One region of the Mammaliicoccus sciuri genome, then DNA from elsewhere that is predicted to be linked to it. Evidence: riboswitches for the same ligand, from Rfam matches in the RefSeq annotation. Region 1 holds a riboswitch; the other holds the start of a gene.
What was found. A riboswitch is a leader RNA that binds a small molecule or an ion and turns the genes downstream of it on or off. The one in region 1 is predicted to bind S-adenosylmethionine.
Positions count from the first base shown of each region.

Region 1 (7,833 bases):
TGATTACGATGTCATTGCAATCGGTAAAATTAATGACATTTACGATGGTGAAGGTGTTACGAAAGCTATTAGAACCAAAGATAACATGGACGGTATGGATCAATTAATCGATGTTGTAAAAAGTGATTTCACTGGAATGAGCTTCTTAAACTTAGTTGATTTTGATGCATTATATGGTCATAGAAGAGATAAAGAAGGTTACGCACAAGCTATTAAAGACTTTGATAACCGATTAGAAGACTTACAAGCAGTATTAAATGAAGATGACTTAGTTATTATTACTGCTGACCACGGTAACGATCCAACTGCTCCAGGTACAGATCATACACGTGAATATGTACCATTATTAATGTATAGTCCAAGCGTTAAAGAATATCATGAATTATCAGGTGATGATACATTTAGTTCAATTGGTGCAACAATTGCAGATAACTTTAATGTGACGCTACCTGAATTCGGTAAAAGCTATTTAAATGAGATGGGGATTAAGTAATGAATATAGTTAGACGATTATTTGGAATAGGATTTTCATTTGCAGGTGTGATGCATTTTTTGAGATCAGAAGGTTTTGAAGCAATCGTTCCAAACTATTTACCATTTAAAAAAGCAATTGTTTGGATAACAGGCGTGATGGAAATCGTATTTGGTATCATGTTAATGATCAAAAAGCCTAGTAGCTTAATGAAAAAATTAATCGAATGGTTCTTAGTAGCTGTATTTCCAGCAAATGTTTATATGGCACAAAAGAACATCCCATTAAACGGTAAACAATTACCAAAATGGGCGTTGTGGGGTAGATTACCACTACAATATGTGATGATTAAACTAGTAAGAAAAATGTAATATTTATATAGAGAGTTTGGGACATCGTATCCCAAACTCTTTTTTATTTGGGGGTGAGTTTGAAGTAGTGATTAGGTGAATATAATGTTGGGGGAGTTAGATATTAGGTGTCGTTATTAGCAAGTTTGGTGAGAAGTGCAAATAAGGAGACCAATAATTACAATTCTCAGTAGTTTTGTAACTAAGGCAGTCCATAGTATAACTTTGACCGACTTTTGTAATTAAGGCGGCCCATAGTAACACTTCGACCGAGTTTTGTAATCAAAACCCTCGTTATGAACAAGTTTGGGCAGAAGTGTTCACAACGCTCCCGTTATAAACAAGTTTACCCGAAAGTGTTCGCAACACCCAGCCATTCCAACATAAAAAAAGCCCAGGTCATATCCTGGGCTTTCCTCATTAATCTTCTTTAAAGATATTTTTCCAATTATCGCGTTCTGCTAAAAATTCAGTTGCTAATTGTTGTGCGCCTTCTAATGAATGGCTTGCTGCCCATCCGCATTGTACTTCGTTACATGCTGGGACTTCTGTTGCTTGTTCTACGTCTTTAAGTGTTGCTTCTAATATAGCAAGTACGTCATCATAATCGTCATGATTGATGAATGAAGCATAAAATCCTGTTTGACATCCCATTGGACTTACGTCTACCACTTTGTCTGTATGGTTTCTAATGTTCTCAGCCATTAAATGTTCTAAGGAATGTAATGCAGGCATTTCCATATGTTCTTTGTTAGGTTGTTTAAATCGAATATCATATTTATGAATAACATCACCATTAAGTCCTTCTTTGATTCCCGCAAGTCTCACAAATGGTGCGTCTACTATCGTATGATCTAAATTAAAACTTTCTACATTCATTTTTGTCATGAAGATTCCTCCTTTGATTTCGGCATCATTATATCAAGTTAATTTTGAAAAAACAATCAATTCAGATTTCTTTTACTTTCTTTCTATGTTACTTTATAAGATAATATTAATAAATTATTCTGAAATTAGGTGATGAGATGGAACGTTTACGAGTAGTCCCTTACGACAGTATATGGCAACACCTTTTTCTTGAAGAGAAAAAATATTTACAGTCGTTATTGAAAGAACATAGTATCAGCATTGAACATATAGGATCAACGGCTATTCCTGGATTATCTGCGAAGCCGATTATAGATATATTAATAGTTGTGAAAGATAGTAAATCGATTGATGAATTTACACATGAATTATCAGCTTTAGGATATGAGTCTAAAGGAGAACGTGGTGTTATCGGTAATCGATATTTCAAAAAATATGATCATTACGGTGCAGTATCTCACCATTTACATATTTATGATGAAGGTAGCCCACATATTTTAAGATTATTGTCATTTAGAGATTATTTAAGAGCTTTTAATGGTGAAAGAGAAAGATATAGTCGTCTCAAGCATGACTTAGTCATTGAATTTCCTGATGACAGTGAACAGTACTATAAAGGTAAAGACAGCATGATTAAAGAATTCGAGAAAAAAGCAGAAAAATGGTACTTAAAATCCAATGATATTGCAACAAATCATTGACATATCCGAGTAAGAAAGTTAGAATTAAATTCAAATTTCATACGAATTATCAAGAGAGACTGAGGGAAGGGCCCGATGAAGTCCAGCAACCTCCCATAATGGAAAGGTGCCAATTCCTACAGTTTGTTACTGGAAGATAAAAGAACGATTGGCGCACTCCTTACAAAGTAGTGCGCTTTTATATTGGAAAGGTGAATCATTAATGAGTAACTTATCGCAAAATATTATTAATTATATAGAACAAAATAGACATTTATATTTATCAATGAGTCATCAAATTCATGAGCGTCCTGAATTAGGAAATGAAGAAGTATTTGCATCACGTTTATTAAGCGATCAATTAAAGAGTCATCATTTTAAGATAGAGAAGAATATTGCGAAGCATCCGACTGGTTTCATTGCAACGTATGACTCAGGAAAAGAAGGACCAACTATTGCATATTTAGCAGAATATGATGCATTACCTGGTCTTGGTCATGCGTGTGGTCATAATATTATTGGGACTTCAAGTGTGTTAGCAGGTATCAGTTTGTCTAAAGTGATTGATCAAGTTGGTGGCAAAGTTGTCGTGTTAGGTTGTCCTGCTGAAGAAGGGGGTATTAATGGTAGTGCAAAAGCAACTTATGTGAAAGCTGGCATTATCGATAATATTGATATTGCACTAATGGTCCATCCTGGCCATGAGACGTACGTGACAGTGCCTTCGTTAGCTGTAGATGTATTTGATGTTAAATTCTATGGACGAAGCGCTCATGCCTCTGAAAATGCTTTTGAAGCGGTTAATGCGTTAGATGCTATGTTATCTTTCTTTAATGGGGTGAGCATGTTAAGACAACAAATTAAAAAGACAGATAAAGTGCATGGTGTCATATTAAATGGTGGTGAAGCAGCGAATATTATTCCTGACTTTACACATGCACGTTTTTATACGCGTGCCACTTCACGTAAAGAATTAGATATTCTTACTGATAAAGTGAGAAAAATAGCTGAAGGGGCAGCTATACAAACAGGTGGTACATATGAATTAAGACCAATTCAAAATGGTGTAAATGAATTCGTAATTAATAAGCCACTAGACGAATTATTTAGAAAGCACGCTGAACAAGTTGGGGAAGAAGTCATTGATGATGATTTTGGTTTTGGTTCTACTGATACGGGGAATGTAAGTCATATCGTACCGACTATTCATCCACACATTAAAATTGGACCATCTAATTTAGTCGGCCATACGAAAGAATTTTGCCAAGCTGCTGCAAGTACAAAGGGTGATAAGGCATTAATTAACGGTGCGAAAATATTGGCATCAATGGGATTAGAACTTATAGAGAATGTATCCCTTAGAAATGAAATCATTGAGCATCATCAAACATTAAGGGAGAACTTGTTATGAACAAAGAATATAGGAAACCACTCAATTTAACGTTAAGAGATTTATATGAAGAAGATATTGTATATAATGCGAGACCTTCGTATGAAGATAATCCTTGGTTAAAAGCTGAAGAAGCACAATCTAATTTTTTAACAGCAAGAGAAATGATTATCAGTAATATGCCCATGATCGTTCATGAAGCATGTTTAACAGATAATGTTAAAAGAATTTTAAAATTAGTAAATGTGGATATTCCGAGCAATATATATACTTTTAAAGATAGAACGCAATATGAACATTTACTACAACAGTTAACAGCTGACAATAAAAAAATATTCTTCCAATACATACATGGTCAACATTTATGTAAAGACGAAGAATATGCCGTTTATAAACCTAAATTTATAGATTTAAACAATAAATCTAAAATTGAACAATGGACGGGTGGTAAATATTTACCGAAACGTGAAATTGTGAAAGCTGTAGAATTTGAACAAGCTATTCAAAACTGGGATTTACCATTGGTGATTAAACCGGGAGACGAGTTACCTACAGCAGGTGGGTATGGTGTGATGATTTGTTATAATGAAGCGGATTTAAAGAAAGCAACTGATAGAATTAAAGAAGCCTCAGATACAAAATACATCATCATCGAACAATTCATTGAAGAAATTGATAATTATTGCGTTCAATACGTATATAGTGAAAAAACGGGTATACAATATATAGGTGCTGTAAAACAGCTTACAGATGAATACGGCTTCTACAATGGTAATGTTAATTCAAATTATGTACCACAAAGTGTTATAGATGCTGGGTATGAAATTATGAAAAATGGTGTTGAGCATGGTTATAAAGGTGTATCAGGGTTTGATCTTCTCGTAGATAACAACCACAATGTATATGCAATTGATTTAAACTTTAGACAAAATGGTTCAACAAGTATGTTATTACTGAAAGATCGATTACATGAAGGCTTTCATAAATTTCTAAGTTATCATTCCACAGGCGATAACACGCATTTCATCAATACAATAGAACAATTCATCAAAAATGGCTACCTCTATCCACTTGCATACTATGATGGTGACTATTTCGGTAAAGACAACGTAAAATCAAGATTTGTTGGAATTTGGCATGCAGAAACTGAAGAAAAGGCATTAGAGCAAGAGCAACTTTTTCTAGATGCATTAAGTAGTCTAAATAAATAAAAAATTTTTTACAATTTAACTTCTTTTATATTGACTTATACCTAATACGTATAATATATTTTATTGGGATTAAATATAAAGAAAAGGGTGGTAGAATGGCTATCCAGGATATGTCTAAATTTAAACAAATATTAACAAAAGAAAGATTTTATGTTGTGTTGAATGACCGTAAAATCTTAAGAGACGGCGATACTGATTTTCGTCTAATTTGGTCAACGAAAGAAAGTGCAGAATCATATTTAAAATCGTATGAAATTACGAAATACGATAAAATTATGGAGTTAGATTTAGATAGATTTGTTACATATGGAATGGATGATATCCTTGATGAAGGAGATCAATTCATTGTGGACAAATCAGCAGAAGATAACGGAATAAAAGTAGAAGCAATTCCATTCATAGAAGAAATTATGAGTGAACTAGATGATATCCGAATAGATGAATTTGCAGAAGACATTTGCAACGAAAACTATGTTTACGGGTTAACAGTCAAAGGACAAAAACAATTCATTATCGTATCAGAAGAAGATGCAAGTCTACCAAACATGATGACAGTATGGAGTACACGCAAATTAGCAGAAAAAGTACATCGTGATGACTTTGAAGAATACGATATTATTGAAGTAGAAACAGAAGTCTTTGAAGAATGGTTAGAAGACTTAAAACAAGAAGACATCGCATTAGGAATCAATTTAAAATCAGGCATGATCGGTACAGTAACAGATCCAAAAGCCATTTTAAACGCAATGCCATGTTAAATAATTAAATAAATGTAATTAAAAAAGACGCTCGCTATTAAGCAAGCGTCTTTTTTTGTCTTTTGAATTAATTGCAATTAATTAATAATATAATATTATTCGATTGGTGTAAAAGTACTAACTGGAGGTTATAATAAATCAAAAAATGGTAAATTATAGTAATTGGAGGCGGTTGATATGTTAAAGTACTTAAAATTAATCATTTATAAATGGCAATTTATAATTTCTTTTTTACTTTTATGTTCAATATCCATTATTCATTTGTGGAATGTCAAAATAGAGCATGGAGAACATCAACTACTAGAGTATACGCCTTACACAGAAAATATCATGATTAAAGGTGAATCATTATTATCTATTTTATATGTAGGACTTATGCCATTGGTCATTTCAATTGGCGTTAGTACGTTATTTTATAAATTAAATTTGAAATCAAAGTTTAAAACATTAATTTATTCGAGTGTTGTATCGTTTATTATGGTAACTTTACCGCTTTTAATAAATTTTTTAGGAATGTTTATGATTTTACCGAACATAAAACCTGACATTGTACTTAAACAGTTCGGTGGCATTTTTTCAGATAACCCAATGATCATTTCTTTGTATTATGATTATCCAACATTATTTATATTATCATTAATCGTGTTTGTAGGTTTATGGGGCATAGTAACAAATGTATTCTCAATATCATTACTATTATATTTTGGTGAGAAGTTTATTGTTAAGTTCATACCTTTCATTCTTCAAACACTATTTTATGCAATCACAGAATTCATGATAGTCGATATAATTGTATCGCCTATACATTTCTTATTAATATCATATGGTATATATAATTCACAATTTTTACCGAGTTTATTCTGTATATCGATTTATCTTGTATTGATTACATACATATATAGATTAAGCAGCGAAGAAAAAGTCATCAATGTAGGTGAATAACTATGAAAAAAACACTCATCATTACCGTTTTAGTCGTTCTATTTTTAAGTATTGGTTCAGTAGGGTACCATCAATATGTAAAGGCAAATGAAAAATTTACAGATTACGAATTAAAAAAAGAGGAGATTCAATTAAATCATAATCATGAAATAAGTGTAGGAAAATTAAAAATCAGTAATTTAGATGCGCATACTGTTAGTAATGAAATAATAATAGATATGGATATGACGATTTTAAAGAATAAAGGATCAAAATATGAATTTGAAAAAAACATAGATGGAGCTTTCATTTTACTTGTTGATGATTTATATGCTACAAGTGGCGGAAAATATGAATTAAAAAATAGTAAATATAAAACAGCTAGTGTGACTTATGATAAATATGAAGCTCATTTAAGTTTTAGCACTAACCTTGATAATATTAAAGGTAAACATAAATTGGAATGCGTTTACCTCGACCGTAATGGTCATAAGTTGAAGAAATTATATTTACCGATTCGTGTTGACGGTGGGAAGATTGTTTGATACATTATTAGTAACTACTAAGGTAGTTACTACATCCCAACGTAGTAAAATCATTTATCCCAAATAATAACCCTTAAGAGAAAAAGGTTTTTCTCTTAAAGGTTATTTCGTCTTCTATATCTTCTTCAAATTTACTAATATATTTATTGACTAGGACGTCATGCCAAATGTAGTCTTTCATCATTTTTATTTGTGTGTGATCATAACTGATATAAGCGCGCATATTTGATTCTGCTGTTTGTCCGTAAATCATGTGTTCATCGTCTACGATTACGACGAAAGGTTTAAGTGTTAATGAACTTTTGACGTAGTTTGTATAACGATGATTAATGAGATCATAGCCGGGTTGGTCGACTTGGAATGTAATTCCTTGAATATGGATATCTTCTGAGACATGGTTTGTTAAGATGTCATATAAGTCTGGCCATATTGAAACGGTGATTTGTCTTTTTGCTTTTTTAATGGCAGATGTTACAGCATCTAGGATTGTTGATTCATTTGTTAAGACTTCTATTTGAATAGGCGCATTGTCTTTTACGATATTTAATTTATTAATTTCTTGTTCAAGTTGAAGGAGTTCGTCGTTTTGCTTTTTTTCAAATAGTTGTATGGTTTGTTTTGGTGATAGGGCATAGTAGT
Region 1 is NZ_CP094824.1:851,409-859,241, forward strand. It holds gene deoB (phosphopentomutase) at 1-493, shown strand, start outside; gene MUA60_RS04280 (DoxX family protein) at 493-843, shown strand; gene MUA60_RS04285 (S-ribosylhomocysteine lyase) at 1,243-1,710, opposite strand; gene MUA60_RS04290 (GrpB family protein) at 1,848-2,390, shown strand; SAM riboswitch class I at 2,434-2,533, shown strand; gene MUA60_RS04295 (M20 family metallopeptidase) at 2,593-3,780, shown strand; gene ldmS (L-aspartate--L-methionine ligase LdmS) at 3,777-4,970, shown strand; gene MUA60_RS04305 (DUF2750 domain-containing protein) at 5,066-5,728, shown strand; gene MUA60_RS04310 (hypothetical protein) at 5,906-6,670, shown strand; gene MUA60_RS04315 (hypothetical protein) at 6,673-7,194, shown strand; gene MUA60_RS04320 (TrmB family transcriptional regulator) at 7,268-7,833, opposite strand, start outside.

Region 2 (7,833 bases), 1.0 Mb from region 1:
CTAAAAAACAATATGAAGCGTATGCACGTAGAAATGCATTGCAATCTATTCATAAAGATAGTCCACCTATATTAATCGTTCATGGAGATGAAGATAAGCAAGTTAATATTAATATGGCATATCATCTAGAAGAACATTTAAAGCAAGAAGCGGTAGATCATCAAACAATCTATTTATGTGGAGAAGGCCATGTTTTAAGGCCAGAAATAGAAAAGCAAACATTGTTACAAATTAAAGAATGGATGTATAAATGTGAAAAGAGCTTGGACCAATAAGGCCCAAGCTCTTTAAGTATTTTATAAGCGATTATATGTGAATCCGCCTTCTTCTTGAATATGCTCAGAAGACTCACCGAATTTACTGAAGTTTTCTTTGAAGTTCTTAGCAAGTAATTTTGCTTTTTCGTCATATGCTTCAGAAGATACCCAAGAATTACGTGGATATAATATTTCTGAAGGTACACCTGGTACATATTTCGGAATATTAAGACCAAAGATTTCATCTTTAACAAATTCTGAATTCTTAATTTCTCCACTAATTGCACGACGAATCATTGAACGTGTATGTTTCAAGTCCATTCTTGAACCTACACCGTATTCGCCACCAGTCCAACCAGTGTTTACAAGATAAACGTCTACATTATGTTCATCGATTAATTTACCAAGTAATTCAGCGTATTCAGTCGCATGTAATGGTAAGAAAGGTGAACCGAAACATGTTGAGAATACTGGTTGAGGACTTGTTACGCCTCTTTCTGTACCTGCTAACTTAGAAGTGAAACCACTTAAGAAATGGTACATAGCTTGTGATTTATCTAATTTAGAAATAGGTGGTAATACGCCAAATGCATCTGCAGTTAAGAAGATAATAGTATTTGGGTGACCAGCTATTGATGGTGTAATAATATTATCGATAAAATCAATTGGGTATGCAGCTCTTGTATTTTCAGTTAATGAAGTGTCGTCATAATCTACTGAACCATTAGGATTTACGGTAATATTTTCTAAAACTGTTCCATAACGGATAGCATCGTAAATTTGTGGTTCTTTTTCACGGCTAAGACTTACTGTTTTAGCGTAGCAACCACCTTCAATATTGAAGACACCATTTTCGTTCCAACCATGTTCATCGTCTCCGATTAATTTTCTATTAGGATCTGCAGATAAAGTTGTTTTACCTGTACCAGATAGACCAAAGAATAAAGCTACATCTTTGTTATAACCTACGTTTGCTGAACAGTGCATACTCATAATACCTTTTTTAGGTAATAAGTAGTTCATAACTGAGAATATACCTTTTTTCATTTCACCAGCGTATTCAGTACCACCAATTAGTATGACACGGTGTTTGAACGAAGTAATAATGAATGTTTCAGAATTTGTGCCGTCTTTTTCTGGATCAGCTTTAAATCCTGGTGCACTAATAACAGTGAAATTAGGGATGATATTAAGTGCTTCTTCTTTAGTTTCTGGGCGAATAAACATGTTCTGTGCAAATAAATTATGCCAAGGTAGCTCATTAATAACACGTAAATCTAAACGTGATGATTCATCTGCACCTGCATATCCATTAAAGACATAAAGTTGTGATTTTTGGTTTAAGTAGTCAATAACTTGATCATATAAATTTAAAAAGTTACTTTCTGAGATAGGTTGGTTGATTGTTCCCCAATCAATATCTTGTTCAGTATCTTCCTCTTTAACGATAAATTTGTCTTTAGGAGAGCGACCTGTGTATTTACCAGTTTCCATTCTGATTGCGCCAGATTCTGTTAATACGCCTTCTCCTGCTTCTAGAATGTGATTGTACAATTCAGTTCTAGAAAGTTGTTGTAGTGTAGTGTCCTTCTTTAAAAGGTTTGAAAGTTCGATTGATTCGGTAATTGACTGCATTGCCATAAATGACGACCCCCATGTCTAATATTAATATTGTAAGCATTTTCATGGAATTAGTATAACACATTAAAATATATAGTCTATACTAATGAGTAAATTTGTTATAAAATTTTTTTAGAAATTTGAATGTGTTTCGTTCCATTGACATATTATGAAAACTTTAGTATTATCATTTCTGACGGATTCTCTTATCCTGAGTGGTGGAGGGACATGGACCCAATGAAACCCAGCAACCTCTTTCTAATGAAAGAAAGGTGCCAAACCGTTTGCAGACCAATATTGTCTGAACGATAAGAGCGAATGGACGAGTGTGCCTTCTCTCTACATCTTTATTGAGAGAAGGCACTTTTTATTTGCGCTGAGGAAGAGACCGTACAACTTTATTTAAAGGAGATTTTTTATGTCAAAGAATAGAAGACTCTTCACATCAGAATCAGTAACAGAAGGGCATCCAGATAAAATTGCGGACCAAATTTCCGATGCGATCTTGGATGAATTATTAAAAGGCGATCCTAAAGCAAGAGTCGCTTGTGAAACAACAGTAACAACTGGTATGGCTTTAATTGCAGGTGAAATTTCTACTTCAACATATGTAGATATCCCTAAAGTAGTTAGACAAACAGTAAAAGATATAGGATACACAAGAGCGAAGTACGGTTATGATTTCCAAACGATGGCGATTTTAACTGCTATTGATGAACAATCACCAGATATCGCACAAGGTGTAGATTGCGCATTAGAAGATAGAGATGATTTATCAGATAGAGAAATAGAATCAATTGGTGCAGGTGACCAAGGTCTTATGTTTGGTTTTGCTACAAATGAAACTGAAACATACATGCCTTTGCCAGGTTATTTAGCTCATCAACTTGCGAAGAGGTTAACAGATGTACGTAAAGACGGTACTTTAGAATATTTACGTCCAGATGGTAAGACACAAGTAACAGTTGAATATGACGAAAATGATAAACCGGTAAGAGTTGATACAATCGTTATTTCTTCACAACATCATGAAAAAATTGAATTAGAAAAAATTCAACAAGATATTAAAGATCATGTTATCTATCCAATCGTACCTACAGAATTATTAGATGAAGAAACTAAATTCTTTATTAATCCAACAGGTAGATTCGTAATCGGCGGACCACAAGGAGATGCTGGATTAACAGGTAGAAAAATCATCGTAGATACATACGGTGGTTATGCAAGACATGGCGGAGGATGTTTCAGTGGTAAAGATCCTACTAAAGTAGATAGATCAGGAGCATACGCAGCAAGATATGTAGCTAAGAATATAGTAGCAAGTGGATTAGCAGATAAATGTGAAGTCCAATTAGCATATGCAATTGGCGTAGCACAACCAGTATCCATTTCAATAGATACTTTTGGTACAGGTAAAGTAGAAGAAACTGTATTAGTAGAAAAAATAAGAGAAGTATTTGATTTAAGACCAGCTGGTATTATTCAAATGTTGAACTTAAGACAACCAATCTACAAAAAGACAGCAGCATACGGTCACTTCGGTAGAACAGATGTTCAATTACCATGGGAACAATTAGATAAAGTAGATTTATTAAAAGACTTATTAAAATAAATGATGAAGCTCTGTATATAATCTTGCGGGATATATGCAGAGTTTTTATTTTAGGTTTGGTGGAAGTAGGGTTGTTATTAGCAGTTTTGGTAAGAAGTGCAAATAAGGATATCAGTATTAACACTTCAGGCGACTTTTGTAACTAACGCCCCCGTTATGAACAAGTTTAGCCAGAAGTGTTCGCAAGACCCTCGTTATGAACAAGTTTGGGCGAAAGTGTTCACAAGAGCCCCGTTATGAACAAGTTTAAGTCAAGTTGTTCATAATGAACTGAATTTTTATAAAATATTTACTATTAAAGTGTGGTTTAACTACTCAAATGTATGAAGTATAAGAAATTACGTTATATTATCAATATATTTCATGATATATACTGAATTTATTTGTAATTTTTACTATAATGGAATTAATACATATGAAAGGGAGCGATCTACAATTATGAGTCAATTAGAACCGATTCATTATGGATTAATCGCAGCGATCGTTATTGCGATACTATTTATTATATTATTCTTTGTTTCATTAAAACAGAAACAAAAATCTTTGAATAAGATTCAAGAAGCTCATAAAAAAGAAAATGAGACGCTTAAATCTGAACATAAAGAAAAGTTAGATCATGAAAGAGTTGAAAATAAAAAGGTTCTAACGAAACAAGAAGAAACTCATCAAGAAGCAATTTCACAAAAAGAAAGAGAAATTGACTCATTAAAGTTATTTTCTAAGAATGAAGGGGAATATATAACTGATAGACACTTGTTAGAGTTAAGAGACCAACTTGTTAATGAACGTAGAATTAGACCTGAAGATATGCATATTATGGCAAATATCTTCTTACCTAAAGATCCATTAGGTAAAGTTCGACAAATTGATCATTTAGTCTTAACAAGAACGGGTATATATGTAATTGACTCTAATTTAGTAAGTGGTCATATCTATCACGGTATTACAGAACAGCAGTTTAGTGATTTTCCAGTATTAGGACAAGTCTTTGAAACATTGGATTTAAACCCAAACAAAGAACAAACATTATTACTTGAAAAACAATCAAATAATAAAACTGCAGCATTCCATTCATATACTGATGAAGTTAAAGAAGTTGATAATACAACTGAAGAATTACAAAGACAGTTAGAACTTAAATATACACCGACACCAATTATTTATTTCCATCCAAATGAAGTAAGTGAAGCAACTATCAGTAATTATTCACAAGACCCTAACATTAAAGTGTTAGTTGGTGAAAAACAACTTCAACATTTCTTTAATAAATTTGTATTCCATGGTAGATTCCAATATAGTGTGGAAGACCTTGAGAGAATTATGGATGAAATTGAAAAGTTTAACCCGTAATAACTAAGCGCTGCATTTTATGTAGCGCTATTTTTATACTAAAAAAGGTGGTTATAAGTATGGTAAAAGAAAATTTTGAAGTTAAAAATCCTGCAACTGGTGAAGTAATCGAAACGATTAAAAACAATACGGAAGAAGATATTAACAGCAAGATTGAACATGCACATGATGCTTTTCAAACATACAAAAAGAAACCAGCTCACGAATGTAGTGCATTGTTATATAAATGGTATGAATTGATTCTTGAAAATAAAGAAGAAATTGCTTTAATTATGACAAAAGAGAGTGGAAAACCATTAAAAGAAGCTTTAGGCGAAGTTAAATATGCGACAGATTATATATTATGGTTTGCTGAAGAAGCGAAACGTACTTATGGAAGAACCATTCCAGAACATGTTGATAACAAACGACTTATTGTTACACGTGCACCTGTTGGCGTTGTCGCGAGTATAACACCATGGAACTTCCCAGCAGCAATGATGACTAGAAAAGCAGCACCAGCATTAGCAGCAGGGTGTACATTTATATGTAAGCCAGCACAAGATACACCTCTTACAACTATGAAATTAGTTGATCTTGCACATGAAGCAGGGTTTGATCAAAGTGTTATCCAATATGTAAATGGTTCAGGTAAAGACGTCGGTGCAATTTTCACAAAGCATCCTTTAATTTCAAAAATTACTTATACAGGTTCAACACCTGTAGGTAAGCAATTAATGGAACAATCAAGTTCAACATTGAAGAAAGTAACACTTGAATTAGGTGGTCATGCACCATTGATTGTTCACGAAGATGCAGATTTAGATAAAGCAGTTCAAGGAACAATTGCTTCTAAATTTAGAAATGCAGGACAGACATGTGTATGTGCAAATAGAATTTACGTACATGAATCTATTAAAGACGCATTTGAAGATGCGCTTAGAGCAGAAGTTAGTAAATTAAAAGTAGGCGATGGACAAGATGAATCAACAGATATAGGTCCTGTTATTAATGCAGATGGTTTTGAAAAAATTAAATCTCATATTGAAGATGCAACAAGTAAAGGCGCGCGTGTGATTACTGGAGGAGATAGTTATAAAGATGGTGGTTATTTTATCACACCAACTGTACTATCTGACGTTTCAGACGATATGAAAATCATGGTAGAAGAAACGTTCGGACCAGTAGCACCAATTCAAACTTATAAAGATTTAGATGAAGTGATTATAAAAGCAAACGATACACCATTTGGTTTGGCAGCATATTTCTTTACTGAAAACTATAGTAATGGTATAAAGTTGTATGAGAACTTAGATTATGGTGTAATCGGTTGGAACGATGGCGGACCAAGTGCAGCTCATATTCCATTCGGTGGAATGAAGGAAAGTGGATTTGGTAGAGAAGGTGGTTCAGAAGGTATTGAACCATATTTAGAAACTAAAGTTGTTTCAATTTTAATTTAAGTATCGTCTAAAATTAGGAGGCAGTAAAATGACACAGAAAATAATTGAGTTTTACAATGGCAATTCTATACCAGCTTTAGGGTTAGGAACATTCAGAGTAGAAAATAACGATGAATGTAGAGAAGCGGTTAAACACGCTATTATTAGTGGTTATAGACATATAGATACAGCTCAAACTTATCACAATGAAGAAAAAGTTGGACAAGGTATCAAAGAAGGATTAGAAGCAACAGGATTAAATAGAGAAGATTTATTTATTACAACTAAACTTTGGATGACTGATTATGGAAGAGAGAATGTTCAATCAGCATATGAAGCATCTTTAGAAAGATTAGGTCTAGATTATGTAGATCTATATTTAATTCATTGGCCTGCCCAAGATAAAGACCTTATCACAGAAACATGGAAAGCTATGGAAGACTTATATAATGAAGGCAAAATTAAAAACATTGGTGTAAGTAACTTCCACGTACATCATTTAGAATCATTATTACAAGAAGCTTCTATTAAACCAGTTATTAATCAAATAGAATGTCACCCATACTTAACTCAAAAAGAATTAAGAACTTATTTAGAAGCACAAAAAATTGTTGCACAATCATGGTCTCCTTTAATGAATGGACAAATATTAGAAGACAAAGTTGTAAAAGAAGTTGCAAATGAGTTAGGTAAAACACCAGCTCAAGTTATTATAAGATGGAATATTGATGAAAATATTGTTGTTATTCCTAAATCAGTAACACCATCCAGAATCGAAGAAAACTTAAACGTATTTGATTTTGAGTTATCAGAAGATCAACTTTCAAGATTAAATGCTTTAAATAAAGACGAAAGAATCGGACCAGACCCAGAAGTCTTTACTGGTCAATAATAATCACAAAAGGACTGATAAGAAAAATTTATTCTTATCAGTCCTTTTAATTTTGTCATAGATATAAATGAACCTTTTACGTAAGAGCCTTTATAAGTGATAACCTAAATAACATGCTCCGATTGATAGTATGACTGTAGATACGATATAAATAGTCATCATTTTATATGATTTTAATATGTATCGTTCATATATTTCTAAAAAGTGAGTAGAGAATGTTGTAAATCCACCGCAAAAGCCTATTGCAATTATTGCATATGAATAACTATCATCATTTAAATATTGTGCAGCAAATCCAATTATAAGGCTTCCGATTACGTTAACAGTTAGAGTAGCTACCGGGAAGTGATTTGTATACAGTTTAGTGAAGAATTCATTCACAAAATTTCTGCAAAGAGCACCTATACCTGAACTTATCATAATATATAATAACGTCATGCTTGGTCATTTCCTTTCCTATAACCTATTGCAATAAATATGAAACCGAGAAGTAAACTAACGAGTAAATAAGTGCCTGCAAGGAATATATGTCCACGTTCTAGTAACTCAACTGTTTCTAAACTTAAAGATGAATATGTTGTTAAAGCACCTAAGAAGCCTGATGTTATTAATTTTTTAAGATTTGGATGTGCTTTGAAATAGCTAATGAAATATGTAGAGAATATACCCATTAAAAGTGCA
Region 2 is NZ_CP094824.1:1,853,669-1,861,501, reverse strand. It holds gene MUA60_RS09595 (alpha/beta hydrolase family protein) at 1-275, shown strand, start outside; gene pckA (phosphoenolpyruvate carboxykinase (ATP)) at 297-1,898, opposite strand; SAM riboswitch class I at 2,081-2,192, shown strand; gene metK (methionine adenosyltransferase) at 2,296-3,489, shown strand; gene MUA60_RS09580 (nuclease-related domain-containing protein) at 3,928-4,839, shown strand; gene MUA60_RS09575 (NAD-dependent succinate-semialdehyde dehydrogenase) at 4,899-6,281, shown strand; gene MUA60_RS09570 (aldo/keto reductase) at 6,310-7,152, shown strand; gene MUA60_RS09565 (fluoride efflux transporter FluC) at 7,243-7,590, opposite strand; gene crcB (fluoride efflux transporter CrcB) at 7,587-7,833, opposite strand, start outside.
Region 2: it holds a riboswitch for S-adenosylmethionine, as region 1 does, so the genes downstream of both, metK (methionine adenosyltransferase) here and MUA60_RS04295 (M20 family metallopeptidase) in region 1, are expected to answer to the same signal.